2 regions of the Bacillus sp. H1a genome follow, and region 1 is predicted to be linked to the other one. Evidence: riboswitches for the same ligand, from Rfam matches in the RefSeq annotation. Region 1 holds a riboswitch; the other holds the start of a gene.
What was found. Region 1 has a riboswitch for S-adenosylmethionine ahead of U860_RS0127695 (peptide ABC transporter substrate-binding protein). Riboswitches for the same ligand answer to the same signal wherever they lie in the genome.
Positions count from the first base shown of each region.

Region 2: another riboswitch for S-adenosylmethionine. It lies ahead of metK (methionine adenosyltransferase); the one in region 1 lies ahead of U860_RS0127695 (peptide ABC transporter substrate-binding protein).

Region 1 covers NZ_AYMH01000073.1:27,125-32,813, reverse strand. The annotation lists gene modA (molybdate ABC transporter substrate-binding protein) at 1-325, shown strand, start outside; gene modB (molybdate ABC transporter permease subunit) at 331-1,005, shown strand; gene U860_RS0127710 (GRP family sugar transporter) at 1,307-2,158, shown strand; partial or broken gene pnuC (nicotinamide riboside transporter PnuC) at 2,225-2,419, opposite strand; gene proC (pyrroline-5-carboxylate reductase) at 2,500-3,303, shown strand; gene U860_RS0127700 (aldo/keto reductase) at 3,305-4,138, shown strand; SAM riboswitch class I at 4,289-4,393, shown strand; gene U860_RS0127695 (peptide ABC transporter substrate-binding protein) at 4,528-5,689, shown strand, end outside.
Region 2 covers NZ_AYMH01000027.1:92,284-97,972, forward strand. The annotation lists gene U860_RS0113245 (ATP synthase subunit I) at 270-650, shown strand; gene pckA (phosphoenolpyruvate carboxykinase (ATP)) at 1,165-2,751, opposite strand; SAM riboswitch class I at 2,981-3,103, shown strand; gene metK (methionine adenosyltransferase) at 3,273-4,472, shown strand; gene U860_RS0113260 (hypothetical protein) at 4,516-4,695, opposite strand; gene U860_RS0113265 (hypothetical protein) at 4,702-4,881, opposite strand; gene U860_RS0113270 (MogA/MoaB family molybdenum cofactor biosynthesis protein) at 5,145-5,654, shown strand; gene U860_RS0113275 (molybdenum cofactor guanylyltransferase) at 5,651-5,689, shown strand, end outside.

The sequences.
Region 1 (5,689 bases):
TGCAAAAGCTTCTCTCACACATGAAAATCTTTGGAATGACGTTCAAAATAAAATCGTATTTACAAAAGATGTTCGCCAAGTGTTAACATATGTAGAAACAGGTAATGTTGATGCCGGTATCGTATACAAAACAGACGCTCTCGTTTCAGACAAAGTAAAAATTGGAGAGGCGGCAGCAGCTGATTCCCATGAGCCAATCCACTATCCTTTAGGTGTTATAAAGGAATCTAAGCATAAGAAAGAGGCGACTTCATTCTATGAGTATTTGCAGTCAAAAGATGCACAATCTATCTTTAAGAAATACGGATTTACAATCCTGCCATAATTACTATGAGCTTTGATACAATTTTGTCACCTGTCTTTCTATCCTTACGAGTAGCTGCATGCGCCACCGTTATCGTTACGATTTTGGGAACGATTATTGGACGGGCGTTAGCACGCTCCTCGTGGCGATATAAAGTACTACTAGAAACCATCTTTTTATTACCGATGGTACTTCCACCAACTGTTATCGGCTTTTTTCTCATTATCATTTTTGGAAATAACAGTCCCATTGGAAAGTGGATTGAATCATTATTTCAGCAGTCCATTATGTTTACATCTACTGCTGCTATCATTGCTTCTACAGTCGTTGCATTTCCGCTCATGTATCAATCAGCAAAAACAGGATTTTCTATCGCAAATGTACAAATTGAAGATGGCGCGCGCGACCTTGGTGCAAGTGAGTATCAAGTTTTTCTACACGTTACACTCCCGCTTGCATTCCCCGCACTACTTAGCGGTATGATTTTAAGCTTTGTTCGCGCACTCGGTGAATTTGGTGCCACTTTAATGTTTGCAGGAAATATACCAGGCAAAACACAAACGATTCCAACGGCAATTTATATGGCTATCGATGCAAGTAATATGCAACTCGCTTGGACACTTGTCATCATAACGATTAGCATGTCACTTCTATTTTTATTATGTATTCAACTCATTAATAAGCGAATTACCACTTCCTAAAGCAGCTTTCGACAAAGGCTGCTTCTTTATTTCCTAAGAAATAAAATATATCGCTATAAAATAACTGAATCTTATTTTTTATTAAAATATACATTCTATTTGAATTTACTTTCTAAAATAGTCAATTTCCTGTTATTATATGGAGGTGTTTCAAAAAATGAAGAAATGAAAACGCATTTATATCGTAAGTTCTTCATCCTGTTTTAGCGATCGGTAATCTTCTACTCTATTAGTGGGGCATTACCGATCGTTAGAACGATATGTAATTATATTGGTATAGAAAACCGAAGGGAGTCTTGTAATGGACATTTTATTAGCGCTTCTTCCTGCAATCGCATGGGGAAACATCTTATTAGTAAGCGTAAAAATGGGCGGTGGTGCATATAGCCAAACGGTAGGTATGACAATCGGTGCTCTATTCTTCGCAACAATTATGTATGTATTTACTCAACCAGCTTTAACAATGACAATCTTGATTGTTGGTTTTATTTCAGGTTTATTCTGGGCTTTAGGACAAGTAAACCAATTAAAAACAGTTGAAAAACTAGGTGTTTCAACTACTGTAACTATTTCCACTGGTATGCAACTTGTTGCAACTTCTATCTTTGGAGTTATCGCTTTTCGTGAGTGGACTACTACTACAACGATTGTTCTGGGAACGATTGCAATCCTATTAATCGTAGTTGGTGTTGTATTCACATCACTAGATGATAAAGAAAATGCACAGCCACCAGGACAATTGAAAAAGGGACTTCTTACTTTAATTGTTTCTACTTTCGGCTATCTTGTATATGTAATTATTATTCGTTGGTATAACATTGATGGTTGGTCTGCTATTTTACCACAGGCAGTTGGTATGTTTGTTGGTGCAGTTGTACTGACATCTAAACATAAACCATTTAACAAATACGCAATTCGTAATGCTTTATCTGGTTTACTATGGGGAACAGGAAACTTATTCTTACTTCTTTCACTACCACGTGTCGGAGTAGCAACAAGCTTCCCATTATCTCAAACTGGAATCGTTATCTCAACATTTGGTGCAATTGTCTTCTTAGGTGAAAAGAAAACAAAACGTCAATTGATCTTTATTGCACTAGGTAGTGTTTTAATTATCGGCGGCGCCGTATTACTTGGTATGACGAAATCATAAATTTATACTATATTTAAACCCCCTGAAGCGTATATGCTTCAGGGGGTTTTTTATTGCAATTATTTTTTAAATATAATTATTTATATGATTTTGTTTTTTATAGTTTCTCTTCCATTCTAGCAAGCCATCAATACATAAAAACAGATTAATAACAGATAATATTAGCATGACGTATAAGCCAGTTGAAATATAAATCACAATGCTAACTATGTTATACAAAATCCATAAATGCCAATTTTCTAAGATTTTTCGGCTTAGCAAAAGCCTTTTCTTTTTACAAGAAGCTCTTAAAAATGGTATCGTTTTTTATAACATTTTCTCATTAGAAAGGAATAAAGGATATGCCTAATAAACATCGAATTTTATTTATTGGTGCCGGCCGTATGGCAGAGGCTATATTTTCCGGATTACTCAAAACTAGTAAAGAATACATCGAAGAAATTATCGTTTCCAACCGAAGCAATGTAGAAAAACTAACGCAATTACAAACTCAATATGATATATCGATTACAACGGATTGGAAGCAGCATATTAAATCTGTAGATACAATTGTTTTAGCAATGCCGCCTGCTGCACATGAACAGTTATTAAAGGAGTTATTTCCTCTTCTAACCGACCAATTTGTCGTAACAGTTGCTGCTGGAATCGGACCATCTTACCTAGAAGAAAGACTTCCTCAAGGGACACCTGTTGCCTGGATTATGCCAAATACAGCTGCTGAAATTGGAAAGTCTATCTCCTTATATACGACGGGACATTCCGTAGATGAAACACATCAAGAAACGTTACAACTTCTTTTAAAAGGCATCGGTACCTCGCAATCTTGTACCGAAGAGGAAGTTCACCAACTTACCGCAGTTACTGGTAGTGCACCTGCTTTTCTCTACCACTTTGCTGAAGGGTTAATTGAAGCAACGAAAAGCTATGGAATTGATGAGGAAACAGCGAAACACCTTGTCATTCAAATGATTGCTGGCTCTGCCGCTATGCTCCAGCAAAATCAGGATCCAGCTGTGCTCCGCGAACAAGTAACAACACCTGGAGGTTCAACCGCCGAAGGCTTAAAAGTTCTATATGAAAATAATTTTTCAGAGGTCATTCAACAAGCAATTGAAGCAACCAATAAAAAAGCTAGGGGGAATTAATATGACTTTAATAAGTTTAAACGACTACACAACATTACATAATGGCGTGAAAATGCCTTGGTTCGGTTTAGGTGTTTTTAAAGTAGAAGACGGTACAGAAGTAATTAATTCTGTAAAAGCAGCTATAAAAAATGGATACCGTAGCATCGATACTGCTGCGATATATAAAAATGAAGAAGGCGTTGGTCAAGCAATTCGCGAATCTGGCATCCCTCGTGAAGAACTATTCATCACTTCAAAAGTGTGGAATAGTGATCAAGGTTACGAGTCAACATTACAAGCATTTGAAACTACATTAGAAAAATTAGGTCTAGAATATTTAGATTTATACTTAGTACATTGGCCTGTAAAAGGAAAGTACACTGAATCATGGAAAGCTTTAGAGAAGCTTTATAAAGATGGTCGTGTTCGTGCTATCGGTGTGAGTAATTTCCATATTCACCACCTGCAAGACGTATTTGAAATTGCAGAAATTAAGCCAATGGTTAACCAAGTAGAATACCATCCACGTTTAGCGCAAGAAGAATTGCATACTTTCTGTAAAGAGCATGGTATTCAGCTTGAAGCTTGGTCACCATTAATGCAGGGACAACTACTGGATAATCCAACATTACAAGAAATTGCTGCAAAATATAACAAATCAACTGCACAAGTGATTTTACGTTGGGATCTACAAAATGCAGTTGTAACAATTCCTAAGTCTATTAAAGAACACCGTATTATTGAAAATGCGAATATCTTCGATTTCGAATTAAGCACTGATGATATGAAGGCAATTCAAGCTTTAAACGAAAATCATCGCGTTGGTCCAGACCCAGATAACTTTAACTTCTAAATAGGAGAACCACTGTACATATGCAGTGGTTCTTTTTTAAAAACTGAAAATTTAAACTATTTTACATTCAATTGACACTTCATTCTCTAAGGTGTAAGATTTTGAATTATCAAAGAAACAAAAAAATGAATATAGTCAATTTGTTTACTCATTGTATCAAGAGAGGTGGAGGGACTGGCCCTTTGAAACCTCGGCAACAGGTTCATTTTGAATACTGTGCCACTTCCTGCAAGCTTTATGCTTGAAAGATAGAATGAGGGACTTCGTTTATATACGGGTGCATAACTTGTACGTAAAAATCCCTCTTTCTCAATACGAAAAGAGGGATTTTTTATTTTTCATTCCCTCATCATCATCCAATCTTATTAATTATTTAGGAGGAAAATCAAATGAAAAAGAAGTTTGTACCCGGTATTGCATCAGTTGTAGGAGTAAGTATTTTATTAACTGGTTGCGGTAGTTATAAAAACGAAGCGAGCGGAGCAAATGCAAAAGATGAGGCACCTAGTAAGCAAGTTTTAAACTTATCTTCCCCTACCGAGATTCGAACAATGGATACGGCTCGTGCTACTGATACTGATTCTGGTCAAGTAATGAGAAACGTATTTGAAGGTTTATATAATCTTGGTGAAGGTAATAAACCTGTTCCTGGTGTTGCAAAATCTCATGAAGTAAGTGGTGATAAAACGAAATACACATTCCATTTACGAGATTCAAAATGGTCGAACGGCACACCTGTAACAGCGAAAGATTTTGTCTTCGCTTGGCAAAGAGCTGTCGATCCAGCAACAGCCTCTGAATATGCTTTTTTATTCTTTGATATTAAAAACGCTAAAAAAATTAACAGCAAAGAGCTTCCAGCCGATCAACTTGGTGTAAAAGCAGTTGATGACCATACATTTGAAGTAGAATTAGAGCGTCCTGTTCCATACTTTATTAGCTTAACGGCGTTCCCAACATTTCTACCAATCAACGAGGAATTCTTTAAATCACAAGGTGATAAGTATGCTTTAGAAGATAATAACATCTTGTACAACGGAGCTTTTACACTAAGCGATTGGAAGCATGAACAAAGCTTTAAATTTAAGAAAAACCCTACTTATTGGGATAAAGATAATGTCAAACTCGAAGAAATCAATTTCAACGTTGTGAAAGAAAAATCAACGGAAGTAAATTTATTCGAATCGAAACAATTAGACCGCATAAAATTAACATCTGATTTCGTTGATAAGTATAAAAAGGATGGAAACTTTAAAGAACGTCCAAACGTAGGTGTACAATTTTTACGTATGAATCAACAAAACAAAGTACTTCAAAACGTCTCTGCACGTCAAGCAATTGCTCAAACAATTGATCGGAAATCCTTTGTAAATACGTTATTAAATGATGGCTCTATACCAGCTTATAGTCTCATTCCGAAAAATTTTGCAAAAGGTCCCGATGGAACAGACTTCCGTGCTGCAAACGGCGATTTAACAAAAATCGATACAAAATCTGCACAAGAATTATGGAAAAAGGCAAAACAAGAACTTGGATCTGAAAAAATAACAT
Region 2 (5,689 bases), on a different contig from region 1:
ATATCCGTATGTTCATAGATTGATATCATTTTTTTCATAAATGGACGAAAAATGTTTTGAAAAACGTCACATTTATCGGTGATTCTATACTAGGAATCTTGTATAATATTATTTCCTAAAAACATTTTAGCAACGTAAACATTGTGTTTATGTTGTTTTTAATTTGGATGAAATAGGTATGTAAATGAATTTTTAAGTAGTATGGACTCGAACTAAGTGAGTTATATAGCTTTGTTGGATAAATAAAAACTATTGAAGAGGAGTACAGCATGATTAGTATGTCATTAAGGTCGTTTAAAATTCAAGCGTATTATCTACTAGGTATTATGTTACTAGGTTGGGCGATAACACCATTTTCAGCTCATTTTTTAGGTGCTGGAATTGGACTTATTGTAAGCATGTATTGTGTTTGGATTTTAGGAAGACGTATTGAGAAGCTTGGAGATAGCATTGTAAAGAAAACAAAGGCGCCGACACTTGGTATGTTTAATCGTTTTGCAGCTGCAATTCTTGGTGCCATTATTATGTATGAAATTGAGCACCATATGGTTATGTGGGCATTTGCAGTTGGTATTATGGGCGGTTATTTTTTAATTGTTATTAATTTAGGCTACTATAGTATGAAAGATGAAAAAGAATTAACGAAATAGATAAAAAAGCTAAAAAAGCTAAAAAAGCTTCTTTTTAGATGGAATAGAGGATCTAGCGATGGATAGAAGCGGTCAGAGCCTTTTTTTGCCTCATGCCGCGTGAGAACAGAAAGAGTAAGTGAGCGAGAAATCTGTTTATATTTTCGAAGCCTTGATTTGTATGTGAGAAAATCCAAGTATGTAAATTGAAAACTGGGTTTGGAACCTTTTCAGGTGGAATAGAGGATCTAGCGATGGATAGAAGCGGTCAGAGCCTTTTTTTGCCCCATGCGGTGTGAAAACAGAAGGCGTAAGTGAGTGGGAACTCAGTTTATGTTTTCGAAGTCGTGATTTGTATGTGGATAAATTGAAGAATATATAGAAAGAAGCCTACGTGAAAAACGTAAGCTTCTTTTTTATGTAAGTATGTGTAACCGTTAAGCCGCATTGGGTTTTGTCGGTGAGTACGCGAAACTTTGTGATTACACAATACTTATTCATATGAGTAAAGGGTTATTCAACAGAAAAGTTAAATTTAAGCGATTGGACCGCCTAAGTTAATAATATCTTCAGAAACGCTATCGAATTTTTTGAAGTTTGCTTTAAACTCGTTCGCAAGCTCAATTGCTTTCGCTTTGTAAGCAGCTTTATCAGCCCAAGTTTGCTCAGGCATTAATACTTCGTCAGGTACACCTGGAACGTGACGAGGTACTTCTAGACCGAAGATGTCGTGTTTTGCAGTTTCTGCTTTCGCAAGTTCACCGCTTAGTGCTGCTTGAATCATTGCACGAGTGTAACCTAAGTTCATGCGTTTACCAACGCCGTATTCGCCACCAGTCCAGCCAGTGTTTACTAAGAATACTTTTGCATCATGTTTCTCGATTTTTTCACCAAGCATTTCAGCATAGCGAGATGCATCAAGCGGTAAGAACGGTGAACCGAAGCAAGTTGAGAATGTAGCTTGCGGAGATGTAACGCCGCGCTCTGTTCCTGCTAGTTTACTAGTATAACCGCTTAAGAAATGATACATAGCTTGTTCTTTTGATAACTTACTGATTGGAGGCAATACGCCAGATGCGTCAGCAGTTAAGAAAATAATTGTATTTGGATGTCCTGCAACACTTGGCAGTACGATATTGTCAATCGCATGCATAGGGTATGCAGCACGTGTATTTTCTGTTAAAGTAGTATCGTTATAGTCTGCGATACGTGTTTGGTCATTAATGACAACGTTTTCTAAAACTGAACCGAATTTGATTGCATCGAAGATTTGTGGTTCTTTCTCATGAGAAAGGTTTACACATTTTGCGTAGCAACCGCCTTCAATATTGAATACACCGTTATCAGACCAACCGTGCTCATCATCACCGATTAATTTACGGTTTGGATCAGCAGATAATGTTGTTTTACCTGTTCCAGATAAACCGAAGAATAGTGCCACGTCGCCTTCTTCGCCTACGTTTGCAGAGCAATGCATAGACAGAATGTCTTGTTCTGGAAGTAAGAAGTTCATAATAGAGAAGATTGATTTTTTCATTTCTCCAGCGTATTCTGTACCACCGATTAGTACGATACGTTTTTCGAATGAAACCATGATGAATGCTTCAGAATTTGTACCGTCAACTGCTGGATCAGCTTTAAAGTTTGGTGCAGAAACAATTGTGAACTCCGATTCGTGAGTTGTTAATTCTTCTTCAGTTGGACGGATAAATAATTGATGCACGAATAAATTATGCCATGCGTATTCGTTAACAACTTGAATTGGTAGACGATAGTTGCGATCAGCGCCTGCAAATCCTTTGAATACGAATAACTCTTCTTTTTCTTTTAAGTATTCTAAAACTTTAGTATATAATTTATTAAAATGTTCTTCAGAAATCGGTTGATTCACAGCTCCCCAAGCAATTTTGTCAGCAACCGATGCTTCTTTCACAATAAATTTATCTTTAGGAGAACGTCCTGTATATTTTCCTGTTGAAGCAGAAACGGCACCAGTAGAAGTTAATTTCCCTTCATTTCGCATTAATACTTTTTCCACTAATTGCGGAACACTTAGTTGAATCTGTGCATTGCTTCCGTTCAATAATTCATGTAAACCAATTTGGACATTCACAGTACTCATAATTTATATACCATCCTTTTCATTTAATGAAATATTTCTCGTAATCCCCATCAAGAGTATAACACAATCATATAAATAATGTATACTATTTATTTGTTTTTGTTTGTGTGAATGCATTATTTCCTTATTAATATTTCTTTCTATGCTTATTGAGAAAAACTTTCAGGAAAATGTGAATAATAATTGACAAATGAATATCATTTCTTTAGTATAGGTTGGGACGGATACTCTCTTATCCCGAGCTGGCGGAGGGACAGGCCCGATGAAGCCCAGCAACCTCACTTGTGATGGTAAATAACAAGTGAATAGGTGCTAAAACCTGTGCGAGGCTAATGGTCTCGAACGATAAGAGCAAAGGGCAAAAAGCAGTATGCAAGTAGCAAATTAAACCTTTCCTCTATGTTAAGTAGGAAAGGTTTTTCTGTATGCTTGTGTGGGAGAATAAATGTATGTCGCAGTTTGTGGCAAATTAAGGATGAGTTCCGTACAATATATACAATTACTGTAGGGAGGTTTACCACATGACAAAAAAACGTCATCTGTTCACATCTGAGTCTGTAACTGAAGGACATCCAGATAAAATTTGTGACCAAATTTCTGATTCAATTTTAGATGCGATCTTATCAAAAGACGCAAATGCACGTGTGGCTTGTGAAACAACTGTAACAACTGGTTTAGTATTGGTAGCGGGGGAAATTACGACTTCTACTTACGTAGATATTCCGAAAATCGTTCGTGAAACAATTCAAGGCATTGGTTACACACGTGCAAAATACGGATTCGATGCAGAAACTTGTGCTGTTTTAACATCTATCGATGAGCAATCTGCTGACATCGCTATGGGTGTTGACCAAGCGCTAGAAGCACGCGAAGGTCAAATGACTGACGCTGAGATTGAGGCAATTGGTGCAGGAGACCAAGGTTTAATGTTTGGTTTCGCATGTAATGAAACACAAGAATTAATGCCACTTCCAATCTCGCTTGCTCACAAATTAGCTCGTCGTTTAACTGAAGTACGTAAAGATGACACATTATCATACTTACGTCCAGATGGAAAAACGCAAGTTACAGTTGAGTATGATGAAAATGGTAAACCTGTACGTGTAGATACAATTGTAATTTCTACACAGCATCATCCAGATGTTACATGGGAAGAAATCGATCGCGATTTAAAAGAGCACGTAATTAAAGCTGTAGTTCCAGCAGAATTAATGGATGGAGAAACGAAATTCTTCATTAACCCAACTGGTCGCTTCGTAATCGGTGGACCACAAGGTGATGCTGGTTTAACAGGACGTAAAATCATCGTTGATACTTACGGTGGATACGCTCGCCACGGTGGCGGTGCATTCTCTGGTAAAGATGCAACGAAAGTTGACCGTTCAGCAGCATATGCAGCTCGTTATGTTGCGAAAAATATCGTAGCAGCTGGTCTTGCTGATAAAGCGGAAGTACAACTTGCATACGCAATTGGCGTAGCGCAACCAGTATCAATTTCAGTTGATACATTCGGCACTGGTAAAGTATCTGAAGATGTATTAGTAGAACTAGTTCGTAACAACTTCGATCTTCGCCCAGCTGGTATTATTAAAATGCTAGACTTACGTCGCCCGATTTACAAACAAACAGCAGCTTACGGACACTTCGGACGTACTGATGTAGATTTATCATGGGAACGTACAGACAAAGCAGCTGCTTTAAAAGAGCAAGCTAGTCTATAATATATGAAAAAAAGCTTTGCGCGGTGTGAGCGCAAAGCTTTTTTTATTTGGTTTCATTTACCACTTGAATGCATGAACTACAATACACTTCACCGTCTAGTTCAATATACTTTTTCATATTTGTCATTCCATTTGCCGGAAATGGTATATGAACCCATGCTTTTTCATACGTTTGTATTTCTTTTTTGCATGATTGACAAACGGTTGGCTTTTTATGAAACATGCGAGATCACCCTTTCATTTGACGTGCTTTGCCCGCGCAAAATGCACTACATAGTAAAAAGAGTGTTGCGAAAATAGTGCTCATTAATGTAGCGTATGGGATTGCACCTTTCAAGGAAAATCCGACAGTGATGGAAGCGATAAATAAGAGAATAAATGTTGTTGTTAATTTTTTATAAAGTTCCATAATGTGTGAACCTCCAAATTATTTTTTAATGTAAGTTTTAAAATGAAATTTACTATGTAAAAAAGATAAGGAGCATTAAATAGTAGTTAATGATGCGAGAGCTAGGAGTATAAGACATGGGATAGACAGTATAATCTCTCATTTCCTTTTTATGGTTGTATATACTTATATTGTATCATGACGTATCAGTGGCTTCATACATAATTGTGTAAAGGTATGTATGATAAAATGAAGAAAAGTCTTTAAGGAAGGAAGGATACAAAATGAGCGCAATTGAACATAAAAAACAAGCACCAAAAGAGGTACGCTGCAAAATTGTTACGATTTCTGATACGCGTACGGAAGAGACTGATAAGAGCGGACAATTATTACATGCATTATTAATAGAAGCGGGACATAAAGTGACTGCTTATGAAATTGTGAAAGATGATAAAGAAAGTATTCAGCAGGCTGTGTTAGCTGGTTATCATCAAGAAGATGTTGATGTTGTGCTAACGAATGGCGGTACTGGTATTACGAAGCGTGATGTAACGATTGAGGCAGTGTCAGCGTTATTGGATAAAGAGATTGTTGGATTTGGTGAGCTGTTCCGCATGATTAGTTACTTAGAAGATATCGGAAGTAGTGCGATGTTAAGTAGAGCAATTGGCGGTACAATCGGGCGTAAAGTAGTCTTTTCGATGCCAGGGTCTAGCGGAGCTGTCCGTCTTGCGATGAATAAATTGATTTTGCCTGAATTAGGTCATATTACATTTGAGCTGCGCCGCCAATGAAAAGGTGTACTGGAATTGTATTAGCAGGAGGCATG